Regions from separate parts of the Comamonas thiooxydans genome, predicted to be linked through region 3. Evidence: predicted binding sites of a transcription regulator. Region 3 holds the regulator's gene; each other region holds the start of a gene.
The links. Region 3 encodes LexA, which represses DNA repair genes until DNA is damaged. Its sites were predicted from a motif close to ACTGTATNNNNATACAGT; they were not measured.
Positions count from the first base shown of each region.

Region 1 (7,082 bases), 2.0 Mb from region 3:
CTCAAGCGCGAGTACTCCTTCACCTCACACATCACCGTGTTCGAGAACTGCGCCGAGCAGTACCGCTTCTTCAAGGAGCTGGAGTTCGCGCCCATCCGCGAAAGCCCGATGCTGTTCGGTACTCTGGTGCACCAGACCATCGAAGACATCCACAAGACCGTGCTGCGCGGCGAGGAAGGCTCCATTACCCTGGACGGCATCAAGGGCTGGTTCTCGGCCAACTACACCATGCTCTCGAAGAAGGAGCGCGTCTATCTCGCATCCTCCTCGCAGCAGGCGGCGCTGCAGCATGTACTGCGCTACTACGAGCGGGAAAACGGCAACTGGGATCGTCTCAAGGAAGCCGAAGTTGAGATTTCGCTTATCAAACCGCAGTACATTCTGAAGGGCAGCGTAGACTTGATACGGGGCGAGCACGATACGGTCGAGATCATCGACTTCAAGTCGGAGAAGAAGCCTGACATGGAGAAAGATCGAGAGCGCTTGCGCCAGTACCAGCATCAGTTAGAGGTGTACGCTCACCTTGTTGAAGGGCGTACTGGCCAAAAAGTCAGCCGCATGCACCTGTACTACACAGGCGAAGATGGCGGTAACCCTTATGTGTCATTCACCAAGGACGAACGCGCTATCGGCAAGACCATCGCGCGTTTCGACGACATCGTCGCACGCATCGAACAGCAGGACTATGCTATCGCAGCACGCCCGACCAAGCTGTGCCTGAGCTGTGATATCCGTGCTTACTGCGATAACAAGAATTGGAAATTCAGGAAAAACAACTGATGAGCAAGAAAACACCTGCGCAGGAAAGCCTGCAACTGGCCACACCCGATGGCGGTACTACCAATGTTGAGAAATACGAGTTCGAGCCGATCAAGGGCTACCCGATGCTCAATTGGCGTGGCAAGCGCCCATTCACCTCGACGCAGTACTACCCGGCTCAGTTGAAGGAAGTTCACGGAGAGGAGGCGGACGGCTGGCGCAACAAGATTTTCTGGGGCGACAACCTTCAGGTAATGAGCCATTTGCTAAAGCAATTTCGGGGCAAGGTGGATTTGATCTATATCGACCCACCATTTGACTCAGGTGCTGATTACAAGAAAAAGGTTCAACTTGGCGGGAAGTCTGCGACTACGGACCAGCCTGTTTTTGAAGAAAAGCAATACACCGACTTATGGTCGAATGATGAATATTTGCAGTTCATGTTCGAACGACTTGTTCTTATGCGTGAGCTGCTGTCGAAGACCGGGAGCATCTATGTTCACTGTGACTCACATAAATCGCATCATCTCCGATGCATCATGGAAGAGGTGTTCGGTCAGGAACACTTCTTAAACGACGTGGTTTGGTGCTATTCAGATGCTGCGAATAGCAAAAAATACTGGAACACTAAGCACGATACTATCTTGTTCTTTAAGAAATCGGAGGAGTGGACGTTTAACTATGAAGCAGTACTACGGCCTCATACTGAGGAGAACATTAAGAAGTATCGATATGAGGACGAAAATGGTCGCTATAGGTTATTTGGTAAGAACGTAGCAGGAAGCCCGATTCAGTGGCATAGGGATGTAAGTCCTGAATGGGAGAAAACCAATCCTGAGCTTGTCTTTAGGCACTACCTCAAAGATGGCAGTCTCCCATTGGACTGGTGGAATATAAATCCGGTGAATCAGGCTGCAAAAGAGCGGACGGGCTATCCAACACAAAAACCAGAAGAGCTGTTGGAGCGCATTCTCCTTGCTAGTTCCAAGCCGGGTGACATCGTCTTTGATTGCTTCATGGGGTCAGGAACCGCTCAGGCTGTGGCAATGAAACTCGGACGCCGTTTCATCGGTGCGGACATCAATCTAGGTGCGATACAAACAACCACTAAGCGCCTTCTCGGCGTTGCTGATGGCTTGCGCCAGAAAGACTTAGATGGCAAGAGCCAGTACTTCACTGGCTTCGAACTACATAACGTTAACCACTACGATGTGTTCCGCAACCCTGTTCAAGCGAAAGAATTGTTGATAGAGGCGCTGGAAGTGCAGAAGCTGGAGTTCAGTACCGTATTTGACGGCGAGAAGGACGGGCGCATGGTCAAAATCATGCCCGTCAACCGCATCGCTACGCGTGCCGATCTGAACGAGCTGATCGCGGGCTTTGATTACAGGGCGTGGGAGCACAAGCAGAATGAGTCCCCAAACCGTCCGGTCGAGAAGATTACACTCGTCTGCATGGGCCATGAGCCGGATTTGGCTGCTCAACTAGAGCTAGCCGCTAAGCCCTTTAGGATCGACGTTGAGGTAGTGGATATTCTGCGTGACAAGGCTGATCTGGAGTTCAAGCGCGACTCGCAGGCGAAGATCTCTATTAAGAGCGCTGAACTGGTTATCGAGAAGTTCTACCCGATGAACCTGCTGCAAAAGCTCTCGCTTCAAAAGGAGTCGGTCGAAGACTGGAAGGAGCTTGTCGAGTCGGTATTGATCGACTGGAACTACGACGGTGCAGTGCTGCAACCGATGGTAGTAGACATCCCCGGCAAGAACGACCTAGTCAAGGGCGAATACACTGTGCCCCAGGATGCGGGTACCATCCGCGTGAAGATTACCGACCTGCTTTCGGAATCTTGGGAAGGGAGCGTGAGCTATGGCGACTAAGCGCGCAGCCGCCAAAGCCAGTGGCAAGGGGGCGAGCAGCGCCAGCGCGTCGCTGGACTTTGCCTTCTTTCGCTTTCTGTGGCAATTCCACAAGGACAATCGGGGAAAGCTGCGCCAGAGTTATCGTGAGCTCACGCGCAAGTACCTCGATTTCAACAACCCGGACAAGAACCCCAAAGCCTTCCTGCGCCAGCCGCAGTTTGAGGCGCTGGAAACCTACGTTTTCCTCAAGGAGTTTCTTGATAACGCCAAGGTCGAGGAGATCTTCAAGGCGTGGTACGAGCGTAGCGGGAAGTTCGAAGGCCGCAAGTTCGGCTCTTTCCTCGGTAATGCCGGGCAGGAGATGTTCCAGTTTGGTGAGTCCGATGAGCTGGAGTTGAATTCGTACAAGGTGCTGTTCGAGAAGATGCGCAAGAGCTCACGCGCCTATCCGAACTACATCTTTGCGCTAACGATGGGCACCGGCAAAACTATTCTGATGGCTACCTGCATCTTCTATGAGTTCTTGCTGGCCAACAAATTTCCGAAGGATGCGCACTATTGCCACAACGCACTGGTGTTCGCACCGGATAAGACGGTGCTGCAATCGCTCAAGGAAATCGAGTCCTTCGACCTGATGCGCGTGGTGCCACCGGAGTACGTCAATTTCCTGACTACCCATCTGCGTTTCCATTATCTCGAAGAGGCTGGTACCTCGCTGGACACGCTGGATCGCTCGCGGTTCAACATTGTCGTCTCGAACACGCAGAAGATCATCCTCAAGCGCCAACATAAGGAAAAAACGCCTGCTGCCAAGTTGTTCGCCTCGAGCGGCGAAACCCTGGCTGCCAACGGCGTTTATGCCGACGCCGCCGACCTCTACAACTTTGACCAGCCAGAGGAAGAAGGCGAACTGACCACCAACCAGCGCTTCGAGAAGCTGCGTCGTTTGGAACAACTCGGCATCTACGTGGACGAGGCCCACCACGCCTTCGGCAAGGCGCTGGCCAAGGACATGGGCGTCGGGGCCAAGGAAACGGACACTAGCCTGCGCACTACCATCGACATTCTGGCTGCCAGCCTGAATGCTGCGGGCACGCGCGTAGTGGCCTGCTACAACTACACTGGCACGCCCTACGTGGGGCGCGAGGTGTTGCCAGAAGTGGTTTACGCCTACGGCCTGAAGGAGGCCATCGACAAGGGCTTCCTCAAGAAGGTAACACTGCACGGCTACGCCAACACGCGCACCGACGAGTTTGTCGACATTGCCATCGAGAACTTCCTGAAGGAGACGGACGGGCTACGACCCGAAGGGCTTTCCCCGAAGCTGGCCTTCTTTGCAGCCACCGTGGAGGAGCTGACGGAAGAGCTGAAGCCCGCCGTCGAGCGTGCGCTGCTCAAGCACGGCATCCCGACCTCGCGCATCCTGGTGAACGTGGGCGACAGCAAGATCACTACCAACGACGACATCCGCGAATTCAACCGACTCGACACCGAAGGCTCGGAAAAGCAGTTCATCCTGCTGGTCAACAAGGGCCGCGAAGGCTGGAACTGCCGCTCGCTGTTCGGTGTGGGCCTGTTCCGCGAGCCCAAGTCCAAGGTGTTTGTGCTGCAAGCCACGATGCGCTGCCTACGCGCCATCGGCGAGGCCCAGCACACGGGCCACGTCTTCCTCTCGGGCGACAACCTCAACACGCTCAACGATGAGCTGCAGCAGAACTTCCGCATCAGCGCCGACGAGCTGCAGAAAACCGGAAAGGAAAAGGAGCGCGTGGAAGTGCGCGTGGTTGAGCCACCGGTCAAGATCAAGCTGGTGCGCGTGCGCAAGCTTTTCCAGATGCGCGAGAAGCAGCCCGTACAAGGGCAGGAACTGATACCCGAGCGAGAGAGCAGGGAGAAGTGGAATGAGCTGGTTGAAAAGTACCGCCTGATCGAAACACAGCAAGACGGGCTGACCGCCGCCGATGCGGCGCGCGCCTCCGACAGCCGTACCTTCGACCTGACCGCCCGCCGCGAGAAACGAATGTTCTCGCCCATGACGCTGGTTGCCGAAGTGTCTCGCTATCTCAACCGTAGCCCATTGGAGATCGAGGAGCTGCTCGACGCGACCAAGGAAGGCACTGGCGAATTGGTGACCATCACCAACGAGTTCAACGAGCTGCTGTACGACGAGATCATCCCACGCCTGTTCCGCTTGCTGTTTGACCTTGACGAGTACGAGAAGAAAGACGAGTACGAGGTTGATCTGATCAAGATGCCTCCGAACGGCTACTACGAGGTGTCTGCAGCTAAGGACAAGATAGTGCGGATGCACGACACGCAAATCAAGGACGAGGAGCGCGCAAAGAGCTTTCACCTCGACACTTATTGCTTCGACTCCGGCTCAGAGAACTGGCTGTTCTGGGATCTGTTGCGTGAGAAGCGAGTCCGGAAGATCTACTTCACCGGGATGCTGACCCACGGCCAGTCCGATTTTTTCATTCAGTACATCGACCCCGATTCGCGCACCGTGCGTAGTTACTACCCGGACTTCATCTTTCAACGCGAAGAACCGGATGGCAGCCTGAAGTACGTGATCGTTGAGGTGAAAGCTGACAATCAAATCGAGGATGCTGTGGTGCAGGCCAAGAAGGACTTTGCGCAGCAGATTGCGGTGGCCAGCGGGATGGAATACCGCATTCTAAAATCTTCTGATGCAGACAATCGCCGTTTTCGTGTACTGCTGTAGGTGCCGGCTCTGCAGGCTACATAGTTAGGCTAGGTGTAATACTGGCAGGTATACTGTAAAAAAATACAGTAGCCTGCTGCAATACACTAGACGGATAACCAATGGCAAAAGACTCCCGTATCGAATGGACACACCACACCTTCAACCCGTGGTGGGGATGCGTGCGCGTATCCGACGCTTGTGATCATTGCTATGCCGAGACATGGGCTAAGCGCTTGGGAGAGGACGTGTGGGGGGCGAAATCCGAACGGCGGTTTTTCAGTGATGCCCACTGGAAAGAGCCGCTGAAGTGGGATCGTGAAGCCAAGGAAAGCAAGACGCGGCGGCGCGTGTTTTGCGCTTCGATGGCCGACGTTTTTGAAAACCGCAAGGACTTGATTCCTCATCGCCTTCGCCTTTTGGAACTCATTACAGCCACTCCGCATCTGGATTGGCTACTATTGACCAAGCGGATTCATCTGGTGCGTAAGCAACTCCCCACGGGCTACGAATTTCCCTCCAATGTTTGGCTTGGCGCGACGGTCGAGAACCAAGATGCGGCAAAGAAACGTATCAAGTACCTGCTTGAATTCAGTTCTCCAGCAGTCCGTTTTCTTTCCTGCGAACCCTTGCTCGGTCCTTTAAATCTGCGACCATGGCTGCAGCCTGGCAAAGGTAAACCTCGTGTCGACTGGGTAATTGCCGGAGGCGAGTCTGGACCAGGCGCTCGTCCTATGGAGCCTCAATGGCCTGAGGATCTGCAAGAACAGTGCGATGAGGCTGACGTTGCATTTCACTTCAAGCAATGGGGCCATTGGGCTCCTCTTGAGCAAGCCGAAGGCTTGGTCACCGGACGAACTCCAATTCATATCGTTCGACGTGACGGTTCGGAGATTAAACTAGCTGCAGTTGGAAAAGGGAAGGCTGGTCGCTCTTTGGGGGGGCGCCATTGGGATCAATTCCCAAATACAGGAAATACTGTGTAGAGCTTATAAATTCAGTACTCGCAGAAAGGCTGGCTCTTGGCACGAAGGCACTACGATTGGGCAAATGGGCCCGCAGAGATCGATGCGCACAGCTTGACAAAGCATGAGGTGCTGGTTGATTACTTGATTCGGTATTTTGAGCAGCGAACACTGAACGCCCGTGGAAGGGAGCAACTGCGCATCACGCTAGTTGATGGATTCTGTGGCGGCGGGCTTTACACCCTTAAAGGGAAGGGGACCGAAGTTCTCGGCTCCCCACTTCGCATGCTAGGAGCTGTAGCGGAGGCTCGTGTACGCATCAATGCCCATCGCCGCAAGCCCATCGACTTAGATGTCCAATATGTGTTTATCGACAAGGATACGAAGGCGCTTTCTCATCTGAAGCATGTCTTGCATGAGCGTGGCTATGGCGATGAAGTTGGCCGTTCGATCCATTTGATTTGCGACGATTTTGTATCTGCATCATCCTCCGTCTTGCAGTTAGTTGGGCTGCATACCCCGCGTGCGAATACGGCGCTCTTCTTTCTTGATCAATACGGCTACAGCGATGTGCCAGCTCCGTTAATTCAACGAATATTTACGGAGCTGCCAAAGAGTGAAGTGGTCCTCACATTTCACGTATCCTCCTTCGCCACTTATACCAACGACGCTTTTGCGGACCAAATGTCCAGTAAGCTTTCCATTGACATCCGTACTGCTTTGGAGGGCCGCTCGATTGAGCAGATTAAAGATGAGGACGCTGCAGACTGGCGCCGGTTGATTCAAGCCGCGCTC
Region 1 is NZ_AP026738.1:1,705,978-1,713,059, forward strand. It holds gene CTR2_RS07800 (ATP-dependent helicase) at 1-780, shown strand, start outside; gene CTR2_RS07805 (site-specific DNA-methyltransferase) at 780-2,636, shown strand; gene CTR2_RS07810 (TnsA endonuclease N-terminal domain-containing protein) at 2,626-5,343, shown strand; gene CTR2_RS07815 (DUF5131 family protein) at 5,445-6,308, shown strand; gene CTR2_RS07820 (three-Cys-motif partner protein TcmP) at 6,345-7,082, shown strand, end outside.
Region 1: CTR2_RS07815 (DUF5131 family protein) is a predicted target of LexA. The motif match lies at 5,396-5,413, and genes of this name have one in related genera.

Region 2 (7,082 bases), 2.2 Mb from region 3:
CTCACCATCGTGCTGGCCGTGCTGTGCGGCCAGCAGGCGGCTCGCTGGTGGCTGTGGCCAGGCGTGCTGATCTGCCTGTGGGGTCTGGCGCGCGTGCTGGGCGGCGACAGCTTCAGCCTGCCGGTCATGTGGAGCCATGTGCTGGGCAACCCGCTGGCCTATGGCATGGGTTTTGCAGCCGCCCTGCTCTGGCCAACCTACTCGCTGCTGGCGCGCCGCTATGGCTCAGGCTTCAACGCCGTAGGCCTGTTCGTGACCTGGACTGCCATCGCACTGTGGCTCAAGTGGCTGATGCTGGGCGAGCCACAGCCCATGCTCTGGACCTGGCTCACCGCCGGCCAGGTCTTGCTGGTCGGAGCGCTCACGGCACTGGGCTATAGCTGCTGGGAGCACGGCATCCAGCATGGCAAGCTGGCCCTGCTGGCCGCGGCGTCCTATTTCACGCCCGTGCTCTCGGCGCTGATGGCCAGCGCACTGCTGCAAGTGCTGCCGGGCTGGAGCTTTTGGCAAGGCGTGGCACTGGTAACGCTGGGTTCGCTGGTCTGCTGGTGGGCGACGCGCAGCAGCCGGGATTAGGCCGGCATCGCGCCCGCCGGGGCCCTCAGGCCGTCATCCAGATGCCCAAGCCGAGCACGGCGGCATGCCCGGCCAGCAAGATCCACAACAGCGTCCAGGGCGGCTCGGTCAGACCCTGCAGCATCTCCTGGATGCGGGCGCCCAGAAAGGCGCGCAGCGCCGGATCGTCCTTGCCGCCTTCGCTGCCCCACTCGGCGCGCGTGTGGCCCCATTCCTCGAGCAGGTCGGCCAGCGGCAGGCGATTGAGCACGCTGCGCACCACGAACTGCACGGCACGCCCGTTACCCACCCAGGGCTGAAGATGCTCCATCGCCGCGCCCACGGTGAGCAGGTCAGCCGCCTTGTGCATGGCCTTGTGAGCGCTGGGCAGGGCCTCGATGCGCTGTGCCAGCATGGCCGCCAGACGCTCGGCCAGGCCCTTGCCGTAACGCGCCACCAGCTTGCCTGCCGCACGGGCACGGCCCAGCTGCAGACCGACTATGAGGTAGGCGGGAATGATGAAGATCAGCACCACGGCCACCAGCAGCGGCGGCGACATCAGCAGGCTGATCACGGCGCCGTAGATGCCGGTATGCGCCGAGGCATGAATGCCCTGGCCGGGATCGGCCATCAGGCGCGAAAAATAGAACACGGCCGCGCCGCAGCCCAGCACCAGGGCCAGCAAGGCACCGAGCATCAGGCCGCCCAGCAGCGATTTGCCGGCACTCAGGCCCACGCGCAGGGCGGATGGGGCGTCAGGGGGTTGCGAAGCAGTCAGCACGTGGGTCCCTCCGGTGTAAGAAGCGGTTCCTCGTCCAGCAGGAGGGAGCAGGCTGCAGCTCAGTCTTCGCTGTCGGGTGCTGCGCAGTATGGGGCATCGCGCAGCACGCGTGAAGCCACGTCTGCCGAAAAGCCCCGCGACGCCATGAAGCGCAGCTGTTTGGCCTTTTCCTTGATATCGGCAGGCGGCGTACCAAAGCGCTTGCGCCACAGCTCGCGGGCGCGCTCCAGCTCGGTATCGCGCAGTTGCTCGCTCGCGTTGCGCACCACTTCATCGTCCAGCCCTTTGCTGCGCAACTCCTGCACCAGCCGCGCCGTGCCAAAGCGGCTGGACTTGCTGTGAATGACGGAATCCACCACCCGCTGCACGCTGATGAAGCCGCGCTTTTCCAGCTCATCGAGAATGGCCTGCAGGTCATCGCCCTCTTCCACATACGGCGCCAGCTTGCGCTGCAACTCCAGCCGCGAATGCTCGCGCTGCCCCAGCAGCCTCAGGGCTCGACCCTTGAGTGAAAGCTTGGCAAAGCTCACGACGCATCTCCAAAAACAAAAAGGCGCAGGACGAACCTGCGCAAAGATGGCAAACCTTTTGAGCAATGAGGCCCGCACTCAAACACTGGCGTTTACCAAGCCAGGGACATCAAGCAAGGGCCGCATCGCAGCGAGGATGTCGTCCCCTTTCGCGAAAGGCGCATGGCGCCTCAGGGGGAAGAATCAGCCTTCAATCACTCCGTCCTTGTCCACCTTGCCCTTGCCGCCCTTGGCAGGCTTGGCTTCGGCAGCAGCAGCACCGTCCACGGGCAGCAGCTTGATGCCCAGGCTATCGCGCACCTTGTTTTCGATTTCGATGGCCAGCGCGGGGTTCTCGCGCAGGAACTCACGCGAGTTGTCACGGCCCTGGCCGATTTTTTCGCCGTTGTAGGCATACCAGGCACCGCTCTTTTCCAGAATCTTGGCGTTCACGCCCATGTCCAGAATCTCGCCTTCGCGGCTGATGCCTTCGCCAAACAGGATGTCGAACTCGGCCGTCTTGAAGGGAGGCGAGACCTTGTTCTTCACGACCTTGACCTTGGTTTCGTTGCCGATGGCCTCGTCACCCTTCTTGATGGTGCCGGTGCGGCGGATATCCAGACGCACGGAGGCATAGAACTTCAGCGCATTGCCGCCGGTGGTGGTCTCGGGCGAGCCGAACATCACGCCGATCTTCATGCGGATCTGGTTGATGAAGATGACCATGCAGTTGGTCTTCTTGATGGTGGCCGTCAGCTTGCGCAGGGCCTGGCTCATCAGACGGGCCTGCAGGCCAGGCAGGGCATCGCCCATCTCGCCTTCGATTTCGGCCTTGGGCGTCAATGCGGCCACCGAGTCGATGACGATCAGGTCCACGGCACCCGAACGCACCAGACTGTCGCAGATCTCCAGGGCCTGCTCACCGGTGTCAGGCTGGCTGATCAGCACGTCGCTGAGGTTCACGCCCAGCTTCTGGGCGTAGCTGGTGTCCAGCGCATGTTCGGCGTCAATGAAGGCGCAGGTGCCGCCCTGCTTTTGCATCTCGGCAATGACCTGCAGCGTCAGCGTGGTCTTGCCCGAGGATTCGGGACCGTAGATTTCGATCACGCGACCACGGGGCAGACCACCTACGCCCAGAGCAATGTCCAGACCCAGGGAGCCGGTGGAAACGACCTGAATGTCTTCGATGGCTTCACCTTCACCGAGCTTCATGATGGTGCCCTTGCCGAACTGCTTTTCGATCTGGGCCAGGGCGGCTGCCAGGGCTTTGGCTTTTTCGCTGTTGGCGTCGTTGGTCTTGGCGATGGCGTTCATATCAGGCTCCGAAGTAGGTGAATGACTGTCTGTGGCCAGTCCTGTTTTTGCATTCAGGCTGGATGCTTGAACAGTAGTTTAGATGTGGATGCTGCAGATTTATTTAAATATTTAGTCAGTTTGCCTTACTATTTATCCATGTCGGAAATCGCTCCCGTCACCCCGCCCGCCGATGCCTGGCGCCAGACCCATCTGGGCCGTTTGCTCGGCCATGCCATGCGCCGCTTCGATGCGCGCGTGCTGCAGCTCATGGCGCGTGCAGTGGAGGTGCCGCTGGCGCTATCCAATCTGGCGGCGCGCGACAAGGTAGGTGCGGCCCATATCCACATCACGCGCCATCTGTCGCTGGCTGGCGACCGGCTCACCGATCTTGCCGACAAGGCCGGCATGACCAAGCAGGCCATGGCCGATCTGGTGGCGCAGTGCGAAGCCTGGGGCCTGGTCACGCGCGAGGCCGACCCGCACGATGCGCGCGCCAGGCGCGTGCGCTTCACCGATGCGGGCCTGGCCTGGCTTCAGGCTTTTCACGACGCCGTAAGCCAGGCCGAGGCCGAATTTCGCGAAGCCGTGGGCGCGGATGTGGCCACCGTGGTCGCGCTGGGCCTGGAAGCCTATGCCGAAGGCTACTGAGATTCTGTATTGACGCCTATGAGCGGCTGTCGAGAATTGCCCAGAGCAGCCATGGGCCATCCCTACAATGGCAGCAAAAGTGCAAACAGGCACACATAACAAGTAGGAGACTCCCATGCGCATACTGATTGCCGAAGACGACCAGGTGCTGGCAGACGGCCTGCTGCGCACGCTGCGCAGCTCGGGCGCCGTCGTCAGCCATGTGGCCAATGGCAGCGAGGCCGATACCGCCTTGCTGACCAGCAGCGAATTCGATTTGCTGATTCTCGATCTGGGCCTGCCCAAGGTGCACGGCCTCGAAGTGCTCAAGCGCCTGCGTGGGCGCGGCGATGCGCTGCCGGTGCTGATTCTCACGGCCGCCGACTCCATCGAGGAGCGGGTGCAAGGCCTGGACTATGGGGCCGACGACTACATGGCCAAGCCGTTTGCGCTGTCCGAGCTGGAAGCGCGCGTGCGCGCCCTCACGCGTCGCGGTATGGGTGGCGCCAGTTCCACCATCAAGCATGGTCCGCTGGTCTATGACCAGACTGGCCGGGTCGCCACCATAGACGGCAAGATGGTGGAGCTGTCGGCGCGCGAGCTGGGCCTGCTGGAGGTGCTGCTGCAGCGCGCGGGCCGCCTGGTCAGCAAGGACCAGTTGGTGGAGCGCCTGTGCGAATGGGGCGAAGAGGTGAGCAACAACGCCATCGAGGTCTATATCCACCGCCTGCGCAAGAAAATCGAGAAAGGCCCGATCCGCATCGCCACCGTGCGCGGCCTCGGGTATTGCCTGGAAAAAATCACCCCCCCCTGAGCGGCCCCGCCGCTTCCCCCCAGGGGGACGGCAGCCTTTGCTTCGGGGCGGCCCTCGCTGGCTGCCTCTTGTATGAGATAGCGCCCCACCCATGAAGATCTTTCAGCGTGAGCAGCGATCCCTCTTTGGCGAGATCCTCGACTGGATGCTCACGCCGCTGCTGCTGCTCTGGCCCGTGAGCCTGGCGCTGACCTGGCTGGTGGCCCAGGGTCTGGCCAACAAGCCCTTTGATCGCGCGCTGGAGTACAACGCCCAGGCCCTGGCTCAGCTGGTCATCGTGCAGCGCGGCAAGGTGCAGTTCAATCTGCCGCAGTCGGCCAGCGAGATCCTGCGCGCCGATGAATCGGACACGGTGTTCTTCCAGGTCAGCGGCACCAAGGGCGAATATCTGGCCGGCGAGCGCGACCTGCCCCGCCCGCCCACCACCGATGAGGACCCGCCCACGGGCACGGTGCTGCTGCGCGATGAGGAATACAAGGGCATTGACCTGCGCGTGGCCTATATCTGGGTGCGCATGCCGCTGCCCGGCGAGCCCAACGCCCTGGTGCAGGTCGCCGAAACGCGCGAAAAGCGCAGCGTGCTGGCCACGGAAATCATCAAGGGCGTGATGCTGCCGCAGTTCGTCATCCTGCCGCTGGCCGCCCTGCTGGTCTGGCTGGCGCTGGCACGCGGCATCAAACCGCTGCACCGGCTGGAGGAGCGCATCCGCGCGCGCAAGCCCGAGGATCTCTCGCCCATCAATCACAAGGATGTGCCGCTGGAGGTGGTGCCGCTGGTCGATTCGGTCAACGATCTGCTGCAGCGCCTGCATGACTCCATCGCCACGCAAAAACGTTTTCTGGCCGACGCGGCCCACCAGCTCAAGACCCCGCTGGCGGGCCTGCGCATGCAGGCCGACCTGGCCCAGCGCGAGGGCACGAATACCGAAGACCTGAAGCGCTCGCTGGCGCAGATCGGCCGCTCAAGCATGCGCGCCACCCATACGGTCAATCAGCTGCTGGCACTGGCACGGGCCGAGAGCGCCGTGCCCGCCATGCAGGGCTGCAACCTCGTGCGCATCGTCACCGAGGTGGTACAGGACTGCCTGCCGCGCGCCATGGACAAGCACATAGACCTGGGCTACGAGGGTGCCAGCGCCAGCACGCCCGGAGTCTGGCTCAACGGCAATGCCACGCTGCTGGCAGAGCTGGTGCGCAATCTGGTGGACAACGCCATCAACTACACGCCCTCGACCAGCGCCCAGCCGGGCATGGTCACCGTGCGCGTGCAGGCCGATCATTTCGGCCAGACGCTGCTGCTGCAGGTCGAGGATTCAGGCCCCGGCGTGCCGCTGGGCGAGCGCGAACTGATCTTCCAGCCTTTTTACCGGGCGCTGGGCTCCGAAGCCGACGGCTCCGGTCTGGGCCTGCCCATCGTCATGGAAATCGCCCGCCAGCACGGGGCACAAGTGCTGCTGCAGGATGCCAGGCCCGGTCATCCCCCGCCGGGGGCGCTGTTTACCGTGCGCTTCAAGGCCATGCCCGGACAGCAGTGAAGCGCAACCTAAAAATGCACCAATTCGGTGCCTTCCCAGGCTGAGAAGCCGCGCCAGGCTTGGCTTTGCGCCCGTTTGCCCCGATGCAGATATCGGAAACTGCGTATTTGGCAAGCTCTCGCTTACCCTAGAATCAATTCGATCATGGGTTGTCTGAAGAGTCGCTATTTGCGCTCTGCAAGACAACAATTTGGAATCACTGGATCCTGGGAGCTTTTTGATGCAACGACGTCAATTCATCTACACCGCCGCTGCTGCCGCAGCCGCTTCTTCCTTCTCCGGCATGACCATGGCGCAGGACACTTCGCGTCCTCTGCGCATCGTCGTGCCCTTCCCCGCTGGCGGCCCTACCGACATGGTGCCCCGCAATATGCAGGACGTGCTGATCAAGCTGCTGGGCGGCCAGGCCGTGGTGATTGAAAACAAGGCCGGCGCCGGCGGCTCCATCGGCATGGCCGAAGTGGCTCGCGCCACCGATGGCGTGACTTTCGGTATTGCCACCCTGTCCACCCATGGCGTGAATCCCGCCGTGTTCAAGAAGCTGCCTTACGACGCGATCAACGACTTCGTGGGCGTGACCGAGATCGTCAAGGCACCCGGCGTGCTGGTGATCAACCCCAAGCTGATTCCCGTGAAGACTTTTGCCGAGTTTGTGGCCTACCTCAAGGCCAACCCCGGCAAGGTGTCCTATGCCACCCCCGGCAACGGCACCATCGGCCATATGTGGGGCGCCCAGTTCCTCAAGAGCACGGGCACCGAAATGCACCACATCCCCTACCGTGGCTCTGCACCGGCCATCAACGACGTGCTGGGCAACCAGGTTCCCGTGTACTTCGATCAGGTGAACTCGTCCCTGCCCCATATCAAGTCGGGCAAGGTGCGCGCCCTGGCCGTGTCCTGGCATGAACGCCTGGACGTGCTGCCCGATGTGCAGACCTATGCGCAGGCCGGTCACCCCGATCTGAA
Region 2 is NZ_AP026738.1:5,885,536-5,892,617, forward strand. It holds gene yddG (aromatic amino acid DMT transporter YddG) at 1-576, shown strand, start outside; gene CTR2_RS27395 (hypothetical protein) at 602-1,336, opposite strand; gene recX (recombination regulator RecX) at 1,396-1,866, opposite strand; gene recA (recombinase RecA) at 2,050-3,159, opposite strand; gene CTR2_RS27410 (MarR family winged helix-turn-helix transcriptional regulator) at 3,298-3,789, shown strand; gene CTR2_RS27415 (response regulator) at 3,905-4,582, shown strand; gene CTR2_RS27420 (sensor histidine kinase) at 4,674-6,116, shown strand; gene CTR2_RS27425 (tripartite tricarboxylate transporter substrate binding protein BugE) at 6,337-7,082, shown strand, end outside.
Region 2: recA (recombinase RecA) is a predicted target of LexA. The motif match lies at 3,217-3,234, and genes of this name have one in related genera.

Region 3 (7,082 bases):
AACATGTTCAGCCTCCTGATGCCGGAAGATGTGCCTGAGAATCAATTTATTCCAATATTTCGAGCCGCGCAATGCCTAGTTCTTGATGCAGCAGAGTTGTAGACAGGAGGTAAGACTCTGTAACGGGGCCGATCGCGTCGAGTTGTCTCATTCCTCGGGCGAAGGAGGAACGCGATTGAGGATTTCGCCAGTGGCCTCTATCTCGAACTGCTGCGGATTGAGCCAGTTGACCTCCTGATGATCGGCAGTTTCAAAGTAAATGGTAGACGGGCGTATGGAGACGCCATGCGGCATGTCGACCTCATCAAAACTCTGATAGACCAGAATCAGGCGCAGGTCTCCATTGGCGTCTTTGGCCTGTATGTGCTGCAAGAGCTTGCGGTAGGCACTCATAAGACGCCCTCGTTGACATGTGTATATGAATGTTTCCACTGTCGAAGAGGTGCCGCAATACCCTGATCCGGGTATCCGTTCTGACGCATATTCGCGCCTGACAAGGAGTTTGGAAGGCTGCGAGGCTTGTGCGAAATGCGTTCCGGCGTACAGGCGCAGGCAGAGCATCGGCAAATAATTTACATGGCGATCCAGATCGTTCGGCGTAAACACAGAGGGCCTGCTCTGGCGATATCGAGTTTTTGGCCTATGCACTGCTGGCAGAGTTGTCTGGCGCCATATCTGCCAGCCGATGGGTAAAGAGCGTTGAGATGGCTTCCTGTTGGATGCATAGGGAAGCTTTGTTGCATCGCCTGCAGGCCTATCGCGGGTCGGGCTCGAGGTTGCATGGGTGCAGGCAGTCAAACCTCACTGTGCTTTCAGACTTGCGGGGCTGTTTGCTCATGGAGTGCCATACGCTCCAGCGCGGCACAGACATCGGCCATGCGTCCGCAGATCAGCAGGCATTCGGGCTGCTTGCGTGGTTCTCGCTGCACGATTTTGAGAAGTCGTGGAGAAGCTGCTTGCCTAGACTCGTCGGTTATTGGCGATTGCAGCTCTGGTGTCGCTGCAAAGGTTTGAGGACAAAGCGTATTGCTGCCCAGGCGACTGCGGCCGCGGTTGGCGCGCATGACAGGAATGCTGATCTGCTTCGCCTTTGGACGATTGGTAGTGAAGGATGCAGGTTTTGCAGCGGTGTCGCTTGCATCATCGGAGCTGAAGTTCGGGTTGAGCGACAGCGTGGCAGGCAGGCTTTTAAGGGTCAGGCGTGTCAACGCCTGCAGTGATGTGGCGAATCCCATTTGGCAACTCCTTTGATGACCTTGCGGCATGGATAAGGGCAGGATTGCATTCTTCCGACAAAGCTCCGCCCAGGGCGAAGCTCAACGGCTTCGCGCCTACCACCTGGGCTTGAGAGGGAAAGAGGCTCGGTGCCTCCGCTGCATAGGCGGAGGGACGCCGTCTGCCGTTTACATGAACATGCTGTTGCGGATAAGGCCTACGGCCAGGCCTTCGATGGCGAATGGCTCTTCAGGATCGACGTGAATGATCTTGTAGTCGGGGTTCTCGGGCAGCAGCTCGATGCCTTGAGGCGTGCGCTTGAAGCGCTTGACGGTCACGTCGTCGCCGAGGCGGGCCACCACAATCTGGCCGTTGCGCGCTTCATGCGTGGCCTGTACTGCCAGCAGATCGCCGTCCATGATTCCCGCGTCACGCATGGACATGCCGCGGACCTTGAGCAGGTAATCGGGCTTGGCGGCAAACAGGCTGGGCTCGACCGAATAGCTCTGATCGATATGTTCCTGGGCCAGAATAGGCGAGCCAGCAGCGACGCGGCCGACCAGGGGAAGCACCAGCGGGGCCAGGGCCGTGAGCGGCAGCGCAAAGCTGGCACCGCGTGCCGCATTGATGTTGCGCACGGTATCGGCGCGCAGGCGAATGCCGCGCGATGTGCCGCTGACCAGATCTATGACGCCCTTGCGGGCGAGTGCCTGCAAATGCTCTTCTGCAGCATTGGCCGACTTGAAGCCAAAGGTGCTGGCAATCTCGGCCCGGGTAGGAGGCGCACCCGTGCGAGCGATGGTGGACTGGATGAGGTCCAGAATCTGCTGCTGGCGGGGAGTGAGCTTGGGGTGGTCCATGGGCATTCCTTGATCGATCGATGATGAATACTGTGTGTTCATCCAGTACCTGTATTTTTAATCAGTTTGAAGAGGACTGCAAGTGGAACGTGACAAAAATATCCTCATCCTGGGCACGGGTGGCACGATTGCCGGTGTCGCCGAGCAGGCCAGCACCAGCGTGGGCTACCGCGCGGCCCAGCTGGGCGTGGCTCAACTGCTGCAGGCCGTGCCGGACCTGGAGTGCGTTGCCGCTGCGTCGCTTCAGGCGGAACAACTGGCGCAACTGGACAGCAAGGATATGGATCATGCGACATGGCATGCGCTCGCGCTGCGCTGTGCCGAGCTGCTCGCGCGTGATGATGTGAGCGGCATCGTGATCACCCACGGCACCGACACCCTGGAGGAAACCGCCTGGTTTCTGCAATGCGTTCTGCGTCCGGCAAAGCCCGTGGTGCTGACCTGTGCCATGCGCCCGGCCACGGCCATCTCGGCCGACGGCCCCGGCAATCTGCGCGATGCCGTGGCCTGTGCGGCCGATGCACAGGCCGCCGGTCGAGGCGTGCTGGCGGTGATGGCGGGCAGGGTGTTCAGCGCACGCCAGGTGCGCAAGGTGCATCCTTACCGCGTGGATGCCTTCGATGGCAGTGGCGCCGGCCCGCAGGGCTGGGTGGAGGAAGGGCGTCTGCGCTGGGCAACGGGCGGGCTGCCAAGAGCCGCTGCGGCTGGCTCGCCTGCAATCGCTTTAGCGCCCGCAGGTCAATGGCCCCAGGTGGAGCTGCTGCACAGCCATGCGGGCTGCAACAGTGCCGTGGCGCTGGCGGTGATGCAGGCCTGGCATGCGGCAGGCGTGCGTGCCGTGGTGGTGGTGGGCACGGGCAATGGCACGGTCCATCAGGCATTGGTGCCAGCCTTGGACTGGGCGCAGGCGCAGGGCATGGCTTTGCGCATCACGACCCGGTGCGAGGAGGGGCCGGTGGTGGAAGCTGATGGAGCGCGGGATAGCCGTGTGAGCAGACTGCCGGCGGCCAAGGCCAGAATCAGCCTGATGCTGGAGCTGATGGGCTGGCCTTGTGCATTGGGTTGATGCTCTTATTCTGAGAGCTGCTGGCCGGTGTTGATGCGGGGTATTGACTGCATTTCTGTCTGAAATTCAATGAATGTAGGCGCAGAAAGCTATGAATGTTGATGACTGCAACGCCATCCTCGGTGCAGCTTTCCCGCATCGGACGGAGGCCGGTCGGAAGGCCTTGAGCTTTGATAAAAAAGGCCGGTGAAGACACCGGCCTTTTTTGCACAGAGATGCCTGACCGCGAAAAGTCGGCAAGGCTCCGTGAGCGAGTGATCAGGAAGCCAGAGCGGCCAGAGCGCGCTCGGTGATTTCTTCCACGCTACCTGTGCCGCTGATAGCGCGGTACTTGGGGGCCGCTGCTGCATCGGCCTTGGCCCAGTTGCTGTAGTAGTCCACCAGAGGACGGGTCTGGCTGCTGTAGACGTCCAGGCGCTTCTTGACGGTTTCTTCTTTGTCGTCTTCGCGCTGCACCAGGTCTTCACCGGTCACATCGTCCTTGCCTTCCACCTTGGGAGGGTTGAACTTGACGTGGTAGGTCCGGCCCGAGGCGGGGTGGCTGCGGCGGCCGCTCATGCGTTCGATGATGGCGTCGAAGGGCACATCGATTTCCAGCACATAGTCCAGCTTCACGCCGGCGGCCTTCATGGCATCGGCCTGGGGGATGGTGCGGGGGAAGCCGTCAAACAGGAAACCCTTGGCGCAGTCGGGCTGAGCAATGCGCTCCTTGACCAGGTTGATGATCAGATCGTCGCTGACCAGCTGGCCGGCGTCCATCACGGCCTTGGCTTGCAGACCCAGAGGGGTGCCAGCCTTGACGGCCGCGCGCAGCATGTCGCCCGTGGAGATTTGAGGGATACCGTACTTTTGGCAAATAAAGGCCGCCTGAGTGCCTTTGCCGGCGCCGGGTGCACCCAACAAAATCAGTTTCATGGAAATCCTTGAGGAGAGTAGAAATTCTTGCTGGCCTAGGCAGACGGGTGGTCGTCCGTAGTCCCCGGGCCGTATTTTTTCGCGGGCAAGGATAGCACGCACAAGACCAACACAGGCTTACACAATTCAGTCAAGGCTGTCACAAGTGCGGCCAATTGAAGGCATGTATCCGCTGCAAACGCGATTGCTGTAGTTGTAATCCAGGTGCCGAAGTCGTTACATATGCTATTCGGACTATGCGGAAAGTATAGCGATCAGCGCTTTCCTGGACTGGCTCAGGGCCCTTTGGGACGGCGTGCGCGGACTGGGCAGCTGCTGGCTTGATGCGTGAGCAGCCCTGGATGAAGACGGCCTGCGCACCGGTGTCGCCAAAGTGCGCAGGTCTTTTTTTCAACCAGCAAAAACAGCGCGCACGCGCTCTAGGTCTTCGGGCGTGTCGACGCCGGCACCCGGTGCATCGGGCGTGATATGCACGGCAATGCGGTGGCCGTGCCAGAGGGCGCGCAGCTGCTCCAGCTGCTCCATGGCTTCGGTGGGGGCGGGCGCGAGTTGCGGGAACTCGCGCAGAAAACCGGCCTTGTAGCTGTAGATGCCAATATGGCGCAGCGGTGTGAAACCTGGGTGACCGGCCTTGGGGGCCGCTGTCTGCCACCAGGCTTCATCACCGTGGTCGCGCGAGAAAGGGATGGGCGCGCGGCTGAAATAGCTGGCCAGACCTTTGGCGTCACAGACCACCTTCACCACATTCGGGTTGCGGTAGTCCGTCAGGCTATCAATAGGATGGGCGGCTGTGCCCATGCTGGCTTCGGGGCGGGCCAGCAGCAGTTGCGCCACGGCCTCGATGAGCCTGGGGTCGATCAGCGGCTCGTCGCCCTGCACATTGACGACCACATCGTCGCCGGACAGGCCCAGCTGCGCACAGGCTTCGGCCAGACGGTCGCTACCGCTGGGATGATCCTTGCGCGTCAGGATGGCCTGGATGCCATGCTCGGCGCAGGCCGCCACAATGCTTTCGTCGTCGGCCGCCACCACGCAGCGGGCTGCACCGGCCAGAGCCGCGCGTTGGGCCACGCGCACCACCATGGGCAGGCCGGCAATATCGGCCAGCGGCTTGCCGGGCAGACGGGTCGAGGACAGGCGGGCCGGGATCAGTACCGTATAGCTCATGGCTTATTGCTTTTCTTCTTCCAGCTCATCGTCGGACAGGGTGCGGGCTTCGTTTTCCAGCAGTACCGGGATGCCGTCGCGCACGGGGTAGGCCAGACGCGCGCTGTGGCTGATCAGCTCCTGATGCTCGCGGTCAAAGCGCAGCGGGCCCTTGGTGACGGGGCAGACCAGCAGTTCGAGAAGTTTGGCGTCCATGGAATATTCCTGCAAAACGGGATGAGGGCGCCAGCAGGGGGGCTGGCGCAGCAAAAAGAGATGATCAGCCGGGGGCCGATCCATAGGCTCAATGATAGTCAGGCTGGCTTGTCATCGCGGCGAATATTGGCGTTGGCCTTGGTCAGCTGCGCATCCAGCAGCTCCCAGAAGGCCTGCGGCAGCTGCAGCTTGAGGGGCACGGCCCAGGCTTCAGGATGGCTGCGCCAGAGCTTGACGGCATCTTTTTCGGTGCAAATCAAGGGTTTGTCGTTTTCCAGCTTGCGCGAGAAGCTCTCGAAATCATAGTGATCAGGCAGGGCCTGGGTTGCTGCCGGAGTGATGCCCTGGGCGGCCAGCATGGCAAAAAAGGACTCGGGGCGTGCCACGGCGGCCACGGCCTCAGGGCTCTGGTCGGCCAGGCTGCGCAGTGGGATGCTCTGGCCATGGCCGTTAGAGGCGGTGTCGGCCAGGCTGCGCTGCAGCGCGAAAGCCGGGGAACTTCCCAGCGGCCTGGGCGGTTGGCCGGCATGCAGTATGGCCGTCACCGGGCGGGGCCAGGGCTCGCGCAGCGGGCCTGCGGGCAGCAGAAAGCCGTTTCCGACTCCTTCATCATTGAAGACGCACAGCTCCACATCGCGTGCCAGGGCCAGATGTTGCAGGCCGTCGTCGCTCACGATCACATCGACCTGCGGGTGGCGCTGGCGCAGCGCCTGCGCCGCCTCCATGCGCCTGGAGGCGACAAAGACCGGCACGCCGGTGCTGCGCGCCAGCAGGGCGGGCTCGTCGCCGACCTCGCTGGCGGGGCTGTCCGGCAGGGCCTCGCGGCAATCCTGCCCGTTCTCGATCCTGCGGCCATAGCCGCGCGAGATGATGGCCGGCCGCCAGCCCCTGGCCTTGAGGTGGGCCACCACGGCCTGGGTCACAGGGGTCTTGCCCGCGCCGCCCGCAATCACATTGCCGACAACGATGACGGGCAACCCCGTGCTTTGCTGGCGGCCGCGCATGCGCCTGGCGTTCCAGGCCTGCAGCATGCGATAGAGCAGCGATAGCGGCCACAGCAGCCAGGCACCCGCGCCACGCCGGCGCCAGAGGGCGCGCAAGCCATGTTGTGAGGTGGATGCTTGGACGGTGTTTTGAGGCATAGGGGTTCGGATCATACGGGCGCGGCCGGAGTTCCCGCAGCCAACCGGCCTGCGTGATGCACAAATACCCGAACGCTGATCCCGGAAGCCTGAGGTCAGAAGCTGCCAAACAGGCTGCCCAGCGCCACGATGACGGCAAGGGCTGCGACGGCTGGGACGATGGCCACCATGGCAATGTCCAGATAGGACTGGCGATGCGTGAGCCGGCAGATGCCCAGCAGGGTGATGACGGCGCCGTTGTGCGGCAAGGTGTCCAGCCCGCCCGTGGCCACGGCCGTGACGCGGTGCAGCAACTGGGGCGACAGGCCGGCGGCCTCGCCCATCTGCAGCCAGGTGCTGCCCAGGGTCTGCAGGGCAATGCTCATGCCACCCGAGGCCGAACCGGTGATGCCGGCCAGAATATTGATGGCAATCGACATCGAGATCAGCGGGTTGTCCGGGTAGATGTTGAGCACCGCATCGCGTATCAGCGTGAAGCCTGCCAGCGAGGCGATGACCGCACCATAACCGACCTGGGAGGCC
Region 3 is NZ_AP026738.1:3,666,520-3,673,601, reverse strand. It holds gene CTR2_RS17010 (universal stress protein) at 1-5, opposite strand, end outside; gene CTR2_RS17005 (hypothetical protein) at 148-393, opposite strand; gene CTR2_RS17000 (hypothetical protein) at 813-1,235, opposite strand; gene lexA (transcriptional repressor LexA) at 1,404-2,075, opposite strand; gene CTR2_RS16990 (asparaginase) at 2,158-3,141, shown strand; gene adk (adenylate kinase) at 3,400-4,056, opposite strand; gene kdsB (3-deoxy-manno-octulosonate cytidylyltransferase) at 4,447-5,223, opposite strand; gene CTR2_RS16975 (Trm112 family protein) at 5,227-5,418, opposite strand; gene lpxK (tetraacyldisaccharide 4'-kinase) at 5,517-6,560, opposite strand; gene CTR2_RS16965 (GntP family permease) at 6,656-7,082, opposite strand, start outside.